DNA from 2 places in the Brevibacillus sp. MCWH genome. Region 2 is predicted to be linked to the other one. Evidence: riboswitches for the same ligand, from Rfam matches in the RefSeq annotation. Region 2 holds a riboswitch; the other holds the start of a gene.
The links. Region 2 has a riboswitch for cyclic di-AMP ahead of ETC00_RS06110 (C40 family peptidase). Riboswitches for the same ligand answer to the same signal wherever they lie in the genome.

Region 1: it holds a riboswitch for cyclic di-AMP, as region 2 does, so the genes downstream of both, ETC00_RS04860 (CAP domain-containing protein) here and ETC00_RS06110 (C40 family peptidase) in region 2, are expected to answer to the same signal.

Annotation. Positions count from the first base shown of each region.
Region 1 covers NZ_SDLF01000004.1:66,424-75,410, forward strand. Annotated here, with positions in the region: gene ETC00_RS04830 (DUF418 domain-containing protein) at 92-1,285, shown strand; gene ETC00_RS04835 (acyltransferase) at 1,400-2,578, shown strand; gene ETC00_RS04840 (MarR family winged helix-turn-helix transcriptional regulator) at 2,721-3,125, shown strand; gene ETC00_RS04845 (YczE/YyaS/YitT family protein) at 3,174-3,878, shown strand; gene ETC00_RS04850 (aminotransferase class I/II-fold pyridoxal phosphate-dependent enzyme) at 3,954-5,255, opposite strand; gene def (peptide deformylase) at 5,429-5,956, shown strand; gene ETC00_RS04860 (CAP domain-containing protein) at 6,063-6,797, opposite strand; cyclic di-AMP (ydaO/yuaA leader) riboswitch at 6,805-6,955, opposite strand; gene ETC00_RS04865 (hypothetical protein) at 7,125-7,280, shown strand; gene ETC00_RS04870 (phosphotransferase) at 7,525-8,490, shown strand; gene ETC00_RS04875 (2-phosphosulfolactate phosphatase) at 8,528-8,987, shown strand, end outside.
Region 2 covers NZ_SDLF01000005.1:44,615-53,601, forward strand. Annotated here, with positions in the region: gene ETC00_RS06085 (HAMP domain-containing sensor histidine kinase) at 1-179, opposite strand, end outside; gene liaF (cell wall-active antibiotics response protein LiaF) at 193-1,047, opposite strand; gene ETC00_RS06095 (class I SAM-dependent methyltransferase) at 1,078-1,641, opposite strand; gene ETC00_RS06100 (PspA/IM30 family protein) at 1,729-2,424, opposite strand; gene ETC00_RS06105 (LiaF transmembrane domain-containing protein) at 2,509-2,922, opposite strand; cyclic di-AMP (ydaO/yuaA leader) riboswitch at 3,226-3,367, shown strand; gene ETC00_RS06110 (C40 family peptidase) at 3,373-4,011, shown strand; gene ETC00_RS06115 (response regulator transcription factor) at 4,225-4,944, shown strand; gene ETC00_RS06120 (sensor histidine kinase) at 4,945-6,321, shown strand; gene ETC00_RS06125 (cytochrome P450) at 6,484-7,830, opposite strand; gene ETC00_RS06130 (biotin transporter BioY) at 7,961-8,524, opposite strand; gene ETC00_RS06135 (hypothetical protein) at 8,688-8,987, opposite strand, start outside.

The DNA of each region.
Region 1 (8,987 bases), on a different contig from region 2:
TATTCTGGAAGATTGTGACTTTTTGCCGGTACGTTCGTAGTAACCAAGGGAAGATTACATAGGAAAACACGGAAGATACGAAAAAGAAAGGATGACGCGAGTGAAGGCAACACCCGTCTCGGCTGGGGAGAGGATCGCCGAACTGGATGTTCTGCGCGGATTTGCCCTGTTTGGCATCTTTTTGGTGAACATGCCCACTTTCCTTATGCCTGACCTGTTTCTCCCAGATGACCGGTTGCCGCTGTCGCATTCGGTGTCGGACGATTGGATTCGGCTGCTGTTCGACATGTTTGTCCAAACCAAGTTTTACACCATCTTTTCATTTTTGTTTGGCGCCGGATTTTACCTGTTCATGAGTCGGGCAGAGCAGAAGGGATATGCGGCCAAACGGTTGTATCTGCGCCGCTTGACCGGGCTGATGCTGTTCGGGCTGGTCCACCTGCTGTTTTTCTGGTATGGGGACATTCTCCACACCTATGCGCTGGCGGGCTTGTGTTTGCTCTGGTTTTTCAACAGATCGGAAACGTCCATACGCAGGGCGGCACTCATTCTGCTGATCGGGTGGAATCTGTTGATGGCGCTGACGCTGTTGATTCCCGGCGAATCTTCGTACAGCGCTGAAACATGGCAGCTTGCACAGGAAACGATCTCCGTGTACAACCAGGCGGGGCTGGCGGAATGGCTGCAGTTCCGCTGGACCCATGAACTGCCGATCGTGCTGCAGAACGATTTGATAAACGTCTTGTCCATCCTGCCGCTGTTTTTGCTGGGATTGTACGCAGCCAAAAAGGGCGTCTTTCATCGTCCCGAACAGCACATGGCGGCCATCAAGCGCGTCTGGCTGTTGGCGCTGGCTGCAAGCGTTCCGCTGGTGGCGATGATTCCGCTTGTCCAATCTGGCGTCGTGGACCTGCCTGCACCGCCCGACATAGCTGGACTGGTGTTTATCGGGTGGAGCGGCCTGGCGCTGTGCGCGTTTTACATCACGTCACTGCTTCTGCTGATGCGGACAGGGCGAGGACGAAAGCTGCTGGCACCACTCGCGCCTGTGGGGCAGATGGCTCTAACCAATTACCTGGCGCAGACCGTTCTGTCGCTTTGCATCGTCCGGTTTTTCCATCTGTACGGGGAGGCGGAGATGTGGCTCGGACTTGTGCTGTGCCTGGTGATTTTTCCGCTGCAGGTGGCGTGGAGCCATTGGTGGCTTGCCCGCTATCGATTCGGACCGCTGGAGTGGCTGTGGCGCTGTTTGACATACGGTATTGTTCCACAGATGAAACGATGAGGCACATTCGCATCGGTCCGCCGCCCGCGCTGCACTTTCAGGCAAGTGCGGCGGATCGGCAGGATGTGAATATCTGTATTTTTTTGAACGGGAGAAAGGGTTGGAAACGAGTCAATGGCCCGAAAAGAACGAATTGTTGAACTGGACGCGTTACGCGCTTTTGCCTTTTTTGCAGTGGTGTATCAGCACGTGATCGGCGTCTACATGCGAAAGCCCGGAGTGGACGAGATGACGGCATTTTTGTACGGAAATCTATTTCACCTGTTCAAGTTTGCCGTTCCGGCTTTCGTCTTTATTACCGGACTGGTGCTGTTTTACAACTACTACGACCGGGTGAACTACCCCGGCTTTATCCGCAAGCGGTTTACCGAGATCGTCGTGCCCTACGCGATCTGGTCGTTGATCTACATGGTGTGGCGCCGAGACGTGACCGGGTGGGACGTCTCGGCGCTCGTCAGCTTCGTGAAATCGTTGGTCGCAGGCACCGCCTCGTACCACCTGTGGTTTGTCGTCATGATCTTTCAGTTTTATCTGCTGTACCCGCTGCTGTTAAAAGGCTTCAAGGCGGCAAAGCAGCGTTTGTCCGGCCGCGCGGCACAGGCGCTCGCCGTCGCAGCGGCGGCTTTCGTGTACGCGGGACTGATGTGGGTGTCGGCACGCTATCTGCCAGCTCATCCGTTCCGTTTTGACGTGGCCTGGCTGGACGCGTATCTGATCACCTGCAGGGACCGCAATTTCCTGTACTATTCCTTTTATTTCCTGATGGGTGGGATGGTCGCGTTGGCACTGCCCGCGTTCCGTTCGTTTCTGCAGCAGCGCTGGCCCTACCTGCTGATTGTGTTTGCCGCTGCCTACGCGTACATCGGGTATGAGCTGGTCAGGGATTCGGGCGGCTATATGGTCAACCTCAACGTGGCCACGTCGCTGAAACCGTCCATGTTTATCTATACGGTGGCCCAACTGCTGCTGATCTACCTGCTGGCCGTCCTCGTGACAAAACGGGACTCGCGCTGGACTGCCTTGTTTGCGATGATCGGCCGGAATTCGTACGGGGCGTACCTGGTTCATGCTCTCGTGCTCACGTACGTGATGAAGGGTTTGAACCTCTGGGATGTCACCTTTAGCAGCATGTTTGGCAGCGTGATTGCGTTTCTGCTTTGTTCATCGGCTTCGATCGCTCTCTCGTACGGACTGGCCAAACTGCCGTTTGGAGCATTGTTGGTCGGGGCGGCGGAAAAAAAGCGGACCAGTGCGCCGGGACAGGCGGACAAGCAGTGGAAGCAGGCGATGTAAGAGGATGATACGAAAAAGGCTTCTCTACAGGGGAAGCCTTTTTGCATGTGCTCCGTCAGATTGACAATTTCCACGGCGTATCTGTATACTTAGCTGGGTAAAAGTTAGCTAGGTAAATAATTGACGGGAGGAATGTGTCACCGTGTACGGACACAAGGTGAATCAACTGGGCAGGCGTTTTTCCAAGACGCTGAACGAACGGCTGACCCCGCTGGGTCTGTTCACGGCCCAGTGGGCTGTCGTCGTGCGGCTGCTGGAAGGGCCGGCCACGCAGACGGAGTTGTGCCAATACCTGTGCGTGGAAGCGCCAACAATGACCCGCACGCTGGCCCGGATGGAGCAGGCAGGATGGATCGAGCGGCACAGCGGTGCGGACAAACGGGAGCGGCGGGTGGCACTTACGGAGAAGGCCCGAGCGATGGCGGACGAGTGGATGCGCGCATCAGACTTCGTCGAAGCGAAAGCCGTGCGGGGAATTTCCGCCGACGAGCTGGCTGTGTTTTCTAGCGTGATAGATCGCATGATGAAGAATTTGAGTGAATCGTAGAAAGAGCCGCAGCAGGCGGCAGGAGATAGGAGAGGAGCAGAGATTGCGATGAAGCGAAAACAGGCAGGGTTGAGGCGTGCGGGGGTTTTCGGCGCCAAGCTGGTGCTGTTTGTCGCCGGTCTGATGGTGCTGGCGCTGGGCGCCGTGTCGTTGATGCGCGCCGCGGTGGGCGTCGCCACCTGGGACGTGCTGCACATCGGGTTGGCCGGGCTGACGGGCTGGTCGATCGGCACGTGGGTGCAGATCGTCGGCATCGCGATGATCGGCATGGCGTGTGTGCTGGACCGTCAGTGGCCGCGTATCGGCAGCGTCGCCAACATCCTTTTGATCGGCTATTTTGTCAACGGATTTCTCGACGCCGGGATCGTGCCGACGTTTTCGGCCTTGTGGGCCCGGTTTGCCCTGTTGCTTGCGGGGATTGTGCTGATGGGGATCGGGTCCGGCATGTACGTGGCTTCCGGCATCGGGGCGGGGCCGCGAGACGGGCTGACGCTGTCCCTGGCTCGGCTGACCGGCCGGTCGATCCGGCTCGTCCGCACCTTTCTGGAAGGGATTGCACTCTTGTGCGGCTGGCTGGCAGGCGGTCCCGTCTCCGTAGGGACGTTTGTCTCCGTGTTCCTGATTGGTCCGGTCATGCAGGCCTCGCTCGGCTTTTGGCGCGGTCAGGTGCAGCGCTGGGAACGCTGGGGCGGGGAGCAGTCGGGACCGCAGGCGATTCCCCGTGTTCAAGGCCAGGCAGAGCGCGCCTCCTGATTGAAAAGCGTCAAAGAAAAAGCGTTTTGGCGATAGAAGCCAAAACGCTTTTTTGCTGGGCGGTGCCGTGCTCTGCTATTGTTGTCCCTGCAGGTCTTTTACGCCGCTGTACACCAGGTTGAACAGGTCCTCGATCTGTTCCTCCTCGATGCAGGAAAAGGCGATGCGCAGATCGGTGTCGCCCAGAGCGATCGTGCCGACGCCGTATTTCTCCAGCAGGTGCGTGCGGAGCTCTTCTGCGTTGACGGTTTTCAATTTGAGGCACATGAAGTAGCCGGAGTTGAACGGATAGTAGGTCCAGGCGTCGTCAAACCGGCCGCTGTCCAACAGCTCTTTGACGCGGTTGGCCCGGCGCTTCATGATCTCAAATTTTTCCTGCTTTTGCGCCTGGAATTCCGGGGCGTTCAGCGCATGCAAAACAAAGGTCTGCGACGGATGCGGACCGCTGGAGATGGTCGCCCGAATGATGCCGAGCGTTTTCTGTTCCAGTGCGGCCAGTACCGCATCGTTGGCTGCGCCGTACGTGATAAAGCCGACGCGGAATCCCCAGACGTATTCCTCCTTGGTGGCGCCGTCCACCTTTACCGGCAGCACGCGCGGATGCAGGCCGCACAGCTCGGCAAACAGGGATTCTCGCATCGAGTCTTCGAAGAACAGGCTGAAGTACGCGTCATCCGTAACGGCCACGATGTTGATACCGGCTTCGGCCGCTTCCTTCAGTGCGGCAACAATCTGCTTGCCTTCCTCGATGCCCGGCGTGTACCCTGTCGGGTTGTTGGGGAAGTTGAGCACGACGATGGCCTTGCCTTTTTCCTTTTGCGCCAGGATGGCATCGCGGAGGCCGGCTGCGTTAAACTTCATGTCCGCGTTGTAGAGCGGGTAGTAGACCAGTTCTGCTCCACGGCGAATGGAGAAGGTGAGCTCGTAGTTTTCCCAGTTTTTGTCCGGCAGAATGACGGCGTCTCCCGGCCCGGCGAACAGATCAGCGACCACGCTCAGCCCGTGGGTCAGCGCATTGGTGACGATTGGATTGCCAAAGGTTTTATCCGCAAGCGACGGATGTTCCTCGATCATCTTTTTCCGCCATGCCGCACGCAGTTCCGGTTTACCCGCGGGCGGGGCGTACTCGTACAGATCCTTGGGATTGTAGGCGGACAAGGTGCTTTGGATCACGTCCAGATGCATCGGTTGGCCATTTTCCAAGGCAATTCCAATCGTGGCATTGTATTTGTGCCCTTTTGCCTTGGCTTCGGCAGACTGGCTGAGTATGCCTTCCTTGGGAAAGTAGATGAGCTTGCCCAGGTCGGACAGCATGGCAAAGACGTGCGGATTTTCTCGCTGAAGCGTATCGTTGAGCTTTGCTGCCAATGAATGCATGGTTTCCTCCCTCTTCGTTTCCATCATCAATCATGTTTACCATTAAAGATAGCGCATATAAGTGTGTTTGTCGATTGAAAAAACGGACGGAAGCCGGCGCAGATCAATTGACGGATGTCAGGTGCATTTGTTACGGTGAATACACGACAGTCTCAAACGAGAGGGGAACCGATATGGCAGAACGGCTCATCGTAAAATTGGGCGATCCGATCCTGCGGCAAATCTCGAAGCCAGTGACTGCCGTCACGAAAAACGTGGAAAGAATCTTGAACGACATGGCGGACACCATCTACGCCGACGAGGGCAGGGCAGGCTTGTCCGCAATCCAGATCGGCATACCGAAGCAGCTGGTCGTGATGGACTGCGGTACCGGCCTGGTGGAGCTGATCAACCCGCGGATCGTGGAAAAAAAAGGTGCAGAGATAGGGGCCGAAGGGTGCTTGTCCATTCCCGGCGTGGTCGGCAGAGTGAAACGGGCCACGTACGTGAAGGTAATAACGCTGAACCGGGCGGGCGAAGAAGTGGTCCTCGAAGCGGAAGGCTATTTGGCCCGCTGCATCCAGCACGAAATCGACCATCTGAATGGCATCCTGTACATCGACTACGTCAACGTTCTGTATGATGCCAGCACCGGCAAGCGGCTGAAACCCGAGGCCGCCAATCCGATTCTCGCGCATAAACGCCCATTGATCCGGTATTAGCGGTCTGCCCGGCATTGACGAAACGAGCGATGCAGATAACGTCGCCGGCAAAAAAGCCGTGCCTCTCATGCGAGAAGCACGGCTTGCTGTTTCCATTGTTCATCGTTTATCCGGTAAATTCCTGCACCCAGTAACCATTGTAGTACGCCACGCCAATTTTCGTGAAGTTCGGATTCAAAATATTGGCGCGATGGCCTTGGCTGTTCATCCATTGCTGCATGACTTCCTGCGGGCTGCGCTGACCCATGGCGATATTTTCGCCGGCCGTTCTGAACGTGATGCCGTATTGTTTCATCATGTCAAACGGAGAACCGTAAGTCGGGCTGGTGTGGCTGAAGTAGCGGTTTTGGTACATGTCGACCGCTTTGTCCATGGCCACTTTGGACAGGGCGCTGTCCAGCGTCAGCGGCTTCAAGCCGGCTTTCGCACGCTCCTGATTCACCAGGTCGGCCACCTGCTTGGCAAATTGAGAAACGGACGGTGCCGCTTGTTGGGCCGGTGCTTTCGGCTGGGTCACAGCATTGTTGTTGGCGGGAGCTGTCTGATTTTGTGCCGGTTGTTGCACCGGTTTATTAACAATTACCGGTTTCTTCACGATTACCGGCTGCTTGACGGTTACCGGCTGTTTCACAGTAGTCGGTTGTTTCACAATTACCTGGTTGTTCACGGTCCAGATAGGGGTAATGCTCCGTACCTTTTGGTAAAAATCGGAATATTGAACCAATTGTTTTTGGCTGGTGATCGATTGGTACGGGCACGTCGCGGCAAATGCGGACGTGGAAATGCTGGTTACGGCCAATCCCATAGCGATGGCAAGAATCGGCTTGGCAAATCGTTTCATGTGCACATCGTCTCCTTTTCTTCGCCTACGAGGTTAGTTGTCGGGTTAGGATTGAGGAGACAACCCTTTGCCATGCGGCAATTCACCCCATGCAGACCGTGGTCTGCAAAAAAAATCCCCCGCACTTCCACTCTCGGAAGTTTCGGCTTGTTTTTGGCTCGCTTACGAGAATAACAAAGATACCGGAAAAAAGGAACCTTTAAAATATGGAAATGAGATGGAAACGACGGTCACTTAGCGCCCGCCGTGCCCGCTGTTATCGGCCGTATAGCAATCTCGGATTTGCAACCATACTAAATGGGAAACCAACATGGGAGGCGATCAGCGATGGACAAGCAGACAGATGTCAATGTGGAACTGCAGCAGGTGGGCGCGTATCCGACCAAGCAGAAAATGCACCAGCAAAACGTGACGCTGCTGGATGAGAAAGAGCGCGAGACGACACCGACGAAGCAGCCGTCCAGCGAAAATACGCAGGGCTAATCAGGCAATCAGTCCGCGAATTGATACCAACAGGAAGTCATGGTACAAAACGGTTATCCTGCCCAGACGGGATAACCGTTTTTTTATGACGTTCGTGGACGTTCGTGACAAACGGCGCAGGCATGTCGACGTGCTCTCGGCCATGCTGCCATCATAAAGAACATGTATGGAATTACCAGAATGTTCTTGTTATCAGAAGCATGGATGATATAATGAAAAAGCTGCCATTTTTGGGAGGTGTAGCATGAACGGACAAATCGAATGGCTGCGAAGCAAAAGTCCCGCACTTCGATCAGCAGTCGGCTTCGAGCCGATCACCAATGGGTTTTCGACAGACAGAAAATATCTGGTCCAGATGGTGTCGGAAGAACGGCGAATCCTGCGCATAGCAGACCAGAGCAACTGGGAGCGGAAGCGGTCGGAGTTTCATATTCTCCACGCCCTGCAACCGTTCGGAGCGAGCATTCCGCAGCCGATTGAATACGGGATATCAGAGGACCTGCAGATTTGCTACATCCTGTTGTCCCATATCGACGGAGAGGTCGCCCGGGACATGCTGCCTCTCTGTACGGAAGAAGAACAGTTTTTTATCGGATGGCAGGCGGGTCAAGACCTGAGAAAACTGCACCAGCTTCACGCGCCGTCCGGCATCCCCGCCTGGAATTCGCGAGCCGTTCAAAAACACGCGAGATACCTCGAAGCGTATCGCACTGCTGGCAGTGCCATACCGCACGACGAGAAAATCATGGCGTTTGTGGAAGTAAACAAGGCGTATCTGCGCAAGCGGCCAAACCGGTTCCAGCACGATGATTTCCACGTGGGCAATCTGATCGTAAAGGACAAGCAATATGCCGGGACCATCGATTTCGACCGGTTCGATTGGGGAGATCCCATCTGCGACTTTTGCAAGCTGGCCTTGTTCAGCAGAGAAGTAAGCGTCCCCTTTTGCTTCGGACAGATTATCGGATATTTTTACCCACGCAAGATCCCGCCGGAGTTTTGGACGTTGTACGCGGTATACGTGGCGATGAGTCTGTTCTCCGCCGTGGTCTGGACTGCCCAAATGGGTCATGAGCAGCGTCAGGAGATGCTCGGCAGAGTGCAGCTCATTGCGGAAGATCACCTGTATTTTGAACGCATGGAACCGGTGTGGTTTTCACAAGATCGAGACAAGTGGGAAGCGTTCGCGCAGTCGCATTGTCAACATTGAAGAGGGACACGCAGTCCTGGAAAGGAAGGGGAAGCAAATGGCGGATGTGGCAGTGTTTCAGCAAAACGGATTTCACGCCCGTTTTGATTGGGGGTATGAAGGGGTGAAAGCCTTGGCCCCTGTTTCCGACATCGTGGTGATCGTCGATGTGCTCTCGTTTACGACCTGTGTCGATGTGGTCCTCGCTCGGGGCGGAGTGGTGTATCCATATCGCTATCGGCATGCGTCCGCCTCGGAGTACGCAGCCAGCGTACAGGCCGTATTGGCCGGTAAACGCGGCGAGCCCATCTCGCTGTCTCCCGCTTCGCTCTCTGCGATTGACGAGGGGTGCCGGATCGTACTGCCGTCGCCCAACGGAGCCACGTGCGCCTTTTTGGCAAAGGACAGCGGCGCGATTGTGGTGGCCGGCAGTTTGCGGAATGCCTCGGCGGTGGCCCGGTTCATCCGAAATACAGGGGGCATCGTCACGGTGATCGCCAGCGGAGAGCGGTGGCCGG
Region 2 (8,987 bases):
TGGCTCAGTTCCGGGTCGTCTACCAATGTCGAGTAGAGGAGACGGATCTTTGGATCGTTGGCCCAGGCGATGTGCATCAATAGGAAACAGAGGAACGTGGCGGTTACCGTGCCGATGACCAGCATCAGGCCGAACCGCACATACTGCCATTGTACGCTCGCTAATCGCTGTCGACGCATCGGTCAGTACCCCCTAGATGTACTTGACTTTTATATCGCCGACAAGCAGCGAGAGTTGTAAATGGACTTTTTGAGCGGCCTGCTCGTACTGCTCGGAGCGGACCATCACACTGCGGCTGATGCCGCCTTGCCGGTGTCCAAACACTTCCAGGTCGCCTAAGCTCACCTCGGCTGTAACGGCAACCGGCATGTCGACCGGCACGTAAATGGTGACGTCCCCCACCCAGCCGTCGACAGTCAGGAACGCTTCCTCCTGCATCACCATCGCCCGCGACAGGTCGATCACCACATCCCCGATGCCGTGCCAGATGTGCAGTTCATTCAGCTCAAACCTGCCGGACGTAAGATGAAAATCGCCGATCAGGGAACTGCGGGTATCCTTGGGCCGCAGAATGCTGCCGGGGTGATGGGTCTTAACCCGTTCCTTGTAGACAGGCCCGTATTCTGTTGGCTTGGCCGAGCGTGCCGCCTTATCGTGAAACGACTTATCGTCGGGCGCGTCCCATTTCGGGGAGAAACTGCTCATGTCACCGAGCGTATCCACCCGTCCATCGCGCCGCTGCGAGCGCCCCCGGATCAGGCGGAAGCCAAAGTAGATCAACGCCAGAGGGACGAAGAAATGGAACAGCTCATGGAATCCCACGCCGAACCACATCTCCAGCGCAATCAGGATGCCAAATCCGGCCAAAAGACCGCCTCTGATGCGTTTTCGCTTCTCCCACATGCGCGCGCCGACGTACACCAATATCATCGGCCACAGGCTAAACAAACTGAACGAAATGATATGCAAGGTGTCGAGCAACAGGCCAATGCCCGTCAAGATGATCAGAACACCAGCCGTCATTTTGTGCAAGCGGGACAGTTTCACAGGAGTCTCCTCTCTTACGCCCCATGCCGCTCATTTTCCTTCCAAACTGTTACGGCATGTATAGATAAACGCAGGCGGAATGTTCAACGGCGTGAAATCAGTCTCGACCCGTTGAAAACGCGCCTGCAGCTCCGATTTCAGTTGCAGTGAGTATTGAAACGTGATGAACAGCCCATCAGGGGCCAGCGCGGATTCAATTTGGTCCAGAATGCCGGTACGCAGCGTTTCCGGAAAGATGGCAAACGGAAGGCCGGAGATGATTACGTCGGCTTTGCCCAACCTCATTTCCTCCATATACTGCCCAAGCTTTAAAGCCTCTTCCCGAATCGGCACGTCGGGAAACCGGTCGCGCAGCATGGTCCGAAACTGATGATCACGCTCAACCAGAAGGTAACGGGCGTCCGGCCGCTTCTTTTGGAGAATGGCCTGCGTAAACACGCCCGTGCCCGGCCCCAGTTCAACGATGACGCCAGCGTTTGCCCAATCCACATGGGTCAGCATGCGCGCGCAGAGAAAACGGGAACTGGGGATGATGCTGCCGACTCGGCCTGGTTCGGCAAAAAACCGTCGTAGAAACACCAAGAAGTCTGACAAAAAAAGGACCTCCTCTAGGGGAAAAGCAGCCTGTTTCCCAGGCTGCCTTAGGTTCAATTCTACATCAAACGCCGCCGTTCCTCTCGCTTACGCTTGTTCCGGATGCTGTGGCGTTTCCTTTTTATCAAGCAGGGAGGCTTTGATCTGCGCCAGTTCCGCATCCAGCTCGTCCTTCTCCCATTTGCTCAGCGAGTGGTCCAGGCCTGCGTTGGTCAGGCGCCACTGGTCGCTGAGATCCGCTTCCGCCTCCATGCGCATCACTTTTTCTTCCATCCGGGCAAATCCGCGGCTCGCCGTTTCGCTCCCCATCCCGACAATGGCCTGATTTACCTGTTTTTGCGTCTTGGCTACTTGGGCGCGGGCCATCAGGGTGTATTTTTTCGCCCGCATCTTGTAAAACTCTTCTTTCAGCTCAGCCAGCTTTTCGCGCATCTTTTGCGCCGCATCCGAAGCAGACTGATAGAGCGTCTCGTACTCCCGGGCACGCGCTTCGTACTGTTTCTTGTCGGCAAGCGCGCGGCGCGCCAGTTCGTCTTCACCCTCGCTAAGCGCCAGTTTTACCTGGCGATCCCGTTTTTCCACGAAGGCCAGCGCCTCTTCCCACTGCTGACGGAACTTCTTCTCAAGCGCCACCTGGCGGGCGACGGCCACTTCCACCTGTCCGATCTCCACTTCCATGTCACGCATGTACTGGTTCAGCATTACTACCGGATCTTCCATAGAATCCAGCACGTCATTCACCGAAGCCACAGTCAAATCACGCAAGCGTTTCAAGATACCCATCGTCACTTCTCCTCCTCATCATACCATATGATTCTCGTTGGATTAACAACCTTGTCCTGCGATCCGGCCATGCCGACGCGAGGATTACGGCTGCTGCCGCCTGGTTACACTTTTCTCCCATCGATCCAATACGTCATCGTCTTGCAGCACGCGCTGTGCCCACTGCCGCTCCCCGACGGTCGGAACCGTTTGATCCGGCACATCCCGTTGGCGAAGCAGGCGGAAGCCCAGGTACATGACACCAATGGCCAGCACGGCGTGGAACAAAACATGCAATTTGCCGATCAGCATCAGGAACCCGATCAGAAGGATCAGGCCGCCGGTAAACCGGGAACCTGAGCTGCTCATCATTTTGCGGGCGCCGTACAACATGATCAGCCCGGGAATCAGCACGCGGAGCAGCTCACTGCTGTCAATGCCAAGCTGATCGAGTATGACTAATCCCCCAATGAGCAGCAGGATCAGTCCGAGAAGCACTTTTCCAGACCGTTCGCTCATTAACTGCTTACCCTCCCATCGACTTTGTTTGGGTGTCACCCTTATGGCTTTATTGTAGACGGCTGACAGGTCTCGTCATAACGGGCGGGCGGTTGGTTTTTCCCTCCGACCCGGGGCGGAGGCACCTTCCTTCCGCAATCGGACAAGCACCCTGGCGAGATGTGGTGAACCATGCGCTGACGTGATCTGACACGAATCGTTTCCTGCTTGAGGGTGCAAATTGTGACAAAATTATGAACTCCACCAAAAAAAGACAGGAAAAATCGGACAAGTGTTGAATTGTGCTGAGGTGCGTGTAAAAAACATCGAATTTAGCCGAATTCCGCGGTGCGGAAACGGGGGACCCACGTTTTTCGGGGTGAATGGCAGCCGCCTGCCGGCCGCCTAGGGCATTCCTTTCGACCGAACCCATCAGCTAACCTCGTAGGCTTAGGAAAGGAGCAGTTTCTTTTGCGCAAAACGGTGGTTACTCTCTTCATCGCCGGGATGCTTGCAATAGGAGCAGGCGCTGCACACGCCCAGGAGGAAAAAACCCTGATGGGTGTTGTCAACAGCCTGTATGGTGTTCCTTACAAGTCGTCCGGCACAACCAAAAACGGATTTGACTGCTCCGGCTTTACGCGCTATGTGTTTCATGCGCTGGGTGTAGATCTGCCTCATTCGTCGTCTGCCCAATTCAAGTTGGGAGTACCGGTGTCCCGCAACGATCTCCAGCCCGGTGACCTGGTCTTTTTCAACACCAACGGGCACAGCGTTTCACACGTGGGCATCTACATCGGAAATGGCTTGTTTGTACACTCGGAGAGCGGCAGAGGAGTCGTCAACACGAAGCTGAACGATCCGTATTACTGGAGCAAGCGCTTTGTGGGTGCCAAGCGGATTGCGCTGCCTGCCATTGCCGAAGCTCCGCAGAATCCACAGAAAAAGAAACCTGTACAAGCAGCATCGCTGCCCGAGGCCACACAGCCGTCGCAGCAGCAAGAACAATCGACGCAACAACAGCAGAATTCACAACAACAACAACAACAACAACAACAACAACAACAACCGAATCCACAACAACAGCAGACTTCAGCACAACAGCAGTAACCGACGCACATTGAGCCAGGGACGACAGGTCTCTGGCTTTTTCTGGCTACATTTAGCACCTGGTGTCAAGAGGTAGTAACATCCATCTTTTCTACGCTGACGCGGCTTGTCCGTGCGGGTGCCAGGAATCTGTCCCCCGCATCAGGACGAACCGTGATATTATGATGAAAGAAACAGGACCAGAACACATCTGGTGACTGGGGGAGAGTTCCGGTGAAAGACCATGTTTTGATAGTGGACGACAATGAGGAAATTCTCGAAATGCTGGAAGATATTTTGGGAAGCGAAGGATACGATGTGTCCACGGCAGTAAACGGTGAGCAGGCGTTGGAGCTGTTGAACGCAGGCACCAAGCCCAATCTGATTCTGCTTGACATCATGATGCCCGGCATGAGCGGCTATGAGCTCTGCTCGCAGATTCGCCGCGAGTGGGAACTGCCCATCCTTTTTCTCAGTGCCAAGGGCAAGGCGGTAGACAAGGTGGTCGGCTTTGAGATCGGAGCCGACGACTACATCACCAAGCCGTTTGACACGGAGGAATTGCTTGCCCGCATCCGCGCCCACCTGCGCCGCTACGAACGCATTCGCCGTTACAGTGAGGAGGCGGCAGAGAAAGAGAGAGCAGCATCCTCCATTACTGTCCTGAAGTTCAAGGGGCTGGAAATTCACAAGGAAACGTACTCCGTTTACGTCAACGACCAAAAAGTTGATCTGTCCACCAAGGAGTTTCAACTGCTTACCTTTCTGGCCGAAAACGCGGGCATCGTCTTTACGCGGGAGCAGATTTACGACCGCGTCTGGGGCTACGGATACGGCTCGCTCAATACGGTTACCGTGCACATCAAGAACCTGCGCGAAAAACTGGAGAAGGATCGCCAGTTCATCAAAACGCAATGGGGGACGGGGTACGTGTTCATCGGGGAGAAAGTGTAGATGAGCATCCGAAAGAAGCTGTTCCTCTCGTTTATCGGCTTGATCACACTCAACCTGCTTTTGTTCAAGTTCGTTTTTGAGGACATCATCGTCGAGCAGTTGAAGACGGACCGGCACAACCAGTACCGGTATGAAAAGGAAACGGCGGAAAAGGTGCGGGTCAATCAGTTGTTGAACTCCAGCGTGTTCAAGGACCCGTCCGAGCGGCGGGAGCTGGAGACACAGCTTCCGGAAGACCTGATGTACAAAATGGTCGTCACGGATGCGGACGGCAACGCCATTTACATCAAGACATCTCAGGCTTACAACCTGAAAAACCCGCATACAGCCAATCCCGCCGCCCAGGAGAAAAGCGATCTGAAAGTGGTGGCGGAATACCACTTTCAGCACGAACCCCCGCGTCAGGGACATACCATCATCTACTTTTACACGGATGAATCGGACATTCTCGCCACCAAAGGCGTCTCGATGATGCTGTGGTTCATCTACGGCAGCATCGCGCTGGTCGGCCTCATTCTGCTCACCTTCTTTGTCCGTTGGATCTTGCGGCCGGTCAGCGAACTGTCCCGCGTGACCCAGGAAATCCGTGAAGGCAAGCGCTACGTCTCGTTTAGCTACCGCTCGCAGGACGAGTTTGGCCAGCTGTTCGACTACTTTTCCGACATGGTAAACGAGCTTCGCGAGGCCGAAGACCGACAGTCCGAACTGATCTCGGCCATCGCCCACGACTTTCGCACGCCGCTGACGACCATCAAGGGCTATGCCTCCTACATCGGCTCGGGACGCGTCACCGATGTCAAGCGCATTCAAAAACAGATGCGCAAGATCGAGGAAAAAACGGCTGATCTGGAAAAGCTGCTGGACGAGCTGCAGGATTTTAGCCAGCAAAGCTTGGAGATCAAGCTGAACATCAGCCGCATCCACGTAAAAAGTTTTGTCAAAGGCGTCATCGAAGACTACCTGGTGCGCATCAAGGAGGCGGGGCTGTCGTTTCAGTGGAAGCTGCGCGTCTCCAACGAACTGCACATCGAGGCGGACGAGGCCAAACTGCGCCGCGTGCTGGAAAACCTGCTGAACAACGCCATCTACTACAACAAGCCAAATGGGTCCATCCTGCTTACCTGCGATCAGCGGGACGGGCACGTGCTCTTTTCCGTGATCGACAAGGGAGAGGGCATCGCGCCGGAGGACCTGCCCAAGGTGTTCACCAAATTTTACCGCGCAGAAAAATCACGCAACCGGAACAACGGCGGCACCGGCCTGGGTCTGCCCATCTGTCAGAGCATCGTCCAGCGCCACGGCGGCGTGATCACCGCAAGCAGCGAGCTGGGCGTGGGCAGCTGCTTTTCCTTTACGATCCCGTTTTTTCAACCATAATTTATTTCAATTTATTGATGGTTAATATTCACTTTATTTTTATCTGATACAGTATCTCTTGTAAGCAAGCATGTTGCTTTCCGTGATAAATAACCCCCATTTTTGGTATCTGACATCAAGCGGTCATGCTCGGTGGAAAGATGCCTCTTTTTTTATCCCCCTTTATTTCCGCACCTCCAGCCGCATCTTCAACCCGTTTTTCGGACGCAAGGTAACCAGCGGCTCCGGCTCCACCCGCTGTCCCGGTTCGGCCAGCCGCAGGCGGAAGCGCTGGGCGATCGTGGCCAGCAGCAGCGCCGCCTCCATCAGCGCAAAGTTGTTGCCGATGCAGATGCGCGGCCCGCCGCCAAACGGAAAGTAGGCGAATGCGGGAATTCGCTTCAGCAAATCGCCGCCGAACCGTTCCGGGATGAATTGGTCCGGGTTGTCGAAATAGCGGCTGCTGCGGTGCATCACATACTGACTCATCATCAGCGTCTCACCCGGACGGTACACGTGCCCTCCGATCTCCACTTCGTCCACCACTTCCCGGTTAATCACCCAGGCCGCGGGATAAAGCCGCAGGGTTTCGCTGATGATCTGATTGGTATAGACAAGCCGCGGGACATCCTCTGCCGTCGGCAGCCGTCCGCCCAGCACCTCGTCCAGTTCTGTCCACAGCTTTCGTTCCGCTTCGGGATGGGTGGCCAGCAGGTACCAGATCCACGACATGGTGTTGGCGGTCGTCTCGTGGCCGGCGACAAAAATGGTCATCACCTCGTCACGTACCTGCTCGTCTGTCATGCCCTGCCCGTCCTCTTCGTCACGCGCGGCCAGCAGCATGGCCAACAGGTCGTTCCGTCCTTCCCCGCCATTCCTCCGCCGTTCCTCGATGATCTCGTATATGGTTTTGTCCAGCGTCTTCGCCGCCTCCTGAAACTTCTGGTTTTGCGGCGTCGGCACGCCGAGCGGAATGTCGATTATCGCCGAAGCCTTGTTCGACACGTACTGCAGCCCGATTTCGATGGCGCGGCCGATCTTCTCGACACCTTCCGTCAACCCTTTGCCGAACATCGTCTCGGTGATAATCGCCAGCGTTACTTTCATCATGTCTTGGTGCACGTCACGGATATCGCCGTCTTTCCACCGGTCCATCATGGCGAGCCCCTGACGGACCATCACGTCGGCGTAAGCGGCGATCCGCTCCCGGCGAAAAGCAGGCTGCATCAGCCGGCGCTGCCGCATGTGCTTTTGTCCCTCGCTGGTGAGAATGCCGTCTCCCACCACTGCACGCGCCACCTGCAGTCCTTTGGCCTTGCGAAAGTGGGCCTGTTTGGTGACCAGCACTTCCTTGATGTGTTCGGGATTGGTCAAGAGATACATGTGCCGGCTGGGACCAAAACGAAAATGGACGACATCGCCGTGCTGTTCCGCAGCCCTCTGCAAAAAGCCGAGTGGATCGCGGCGAAAGGCGAGCAAATGGCCGGATATGGGCAGCCCTTTGGGGGCGGGAATCGTTGTCAGGTTCATCGCAGACATCCTTTCCCAGTATCAGTGCTCGTCTCTAGTATCCATCCGGCCCGGCACCTTATACCACAAACGCCCTTGGGCAGCGTCAAAAAAACAAACCGCCTGAATTATCAGGCGGTCTCTCTTCTGTTTACGAAAGGGTCGGCTTGTCCACCTGCACCAGCCGGTTGGACACCAGCCGCTCGCGCACCTTGATGCCGATCCAGGCGGCCAGCACGGCCTTGATGACTCCCACCAGCAAAAAGGAAACGCCGCCGCTCATGATCGCGGCGCTCCACGGAATGTCCAGCACGTACTTGAGCTGAATCACGCCGCAAACCAGTGTCACAACCATGCCGACGTGGTTGGCCACCAGCGCCCAGCCAATGGAGAATCGGGTTTTCTCCAGGATCAGGCCGGTAATGTAGGCAGTCAGAATGAAACCGAAAATGTATCCACCGGATTTGCCGGCCAGCACCTGGAGTCCGCCGCTCGCCCCCGAGAAAACCGGCAGACCGACCGCGCCCAGCAGCACGTAAATGATCATCGCCAGCGTGCCGTACCGACTGCCGAGAATGGTGGCGGCCAAACCGACCGCCAGTGTCTGTCCGGTAATCGGAATCAGCGGCAGGGGAATTGTGATTTGCGAAAAAACGGCCGTCACAGCGGCAAACACAGCAGATAAGAGCATCCATCTCAATCGTTCGTTTCTCATGGTAACCTCCCGTTTTTGTCAACCAAAACATAAGATGAGTTAACACTTTAATCATAATGCCTGTCCGAACAAATGTAAATGGCAAAACGGGAGGTATTGAGGCACGCCGAATCGTCAGGCAGACAGGCGGGAGACTCGCGCTTTCCATTCCCGATCGTTTCGGCTATGCGCGGCGGTCGCAGTACGCCTGGAGGTGAATCAGCGAATCGACCGTGTGATCGATCAGGCGGCGCAAGTCCTCTATGTTGCCCTCGTCGATCTTGCGGTGAAAATCGAGCGTGATCTGATTGGCAAAGCGCTGCGGCGGCCACTCCTGCCGATGCTCGTCTAAACGCGCCTTGACCGTCTGCGTGATGTGCGGCCGGTGTCCCCACACCTCGTTGAGAATCGCGGTGATCGCTTCTGTCTCCCGCGGCACGTCGCTGATCTCCAGGAAATAATGGATGCAGATCGTGCAGCCCAC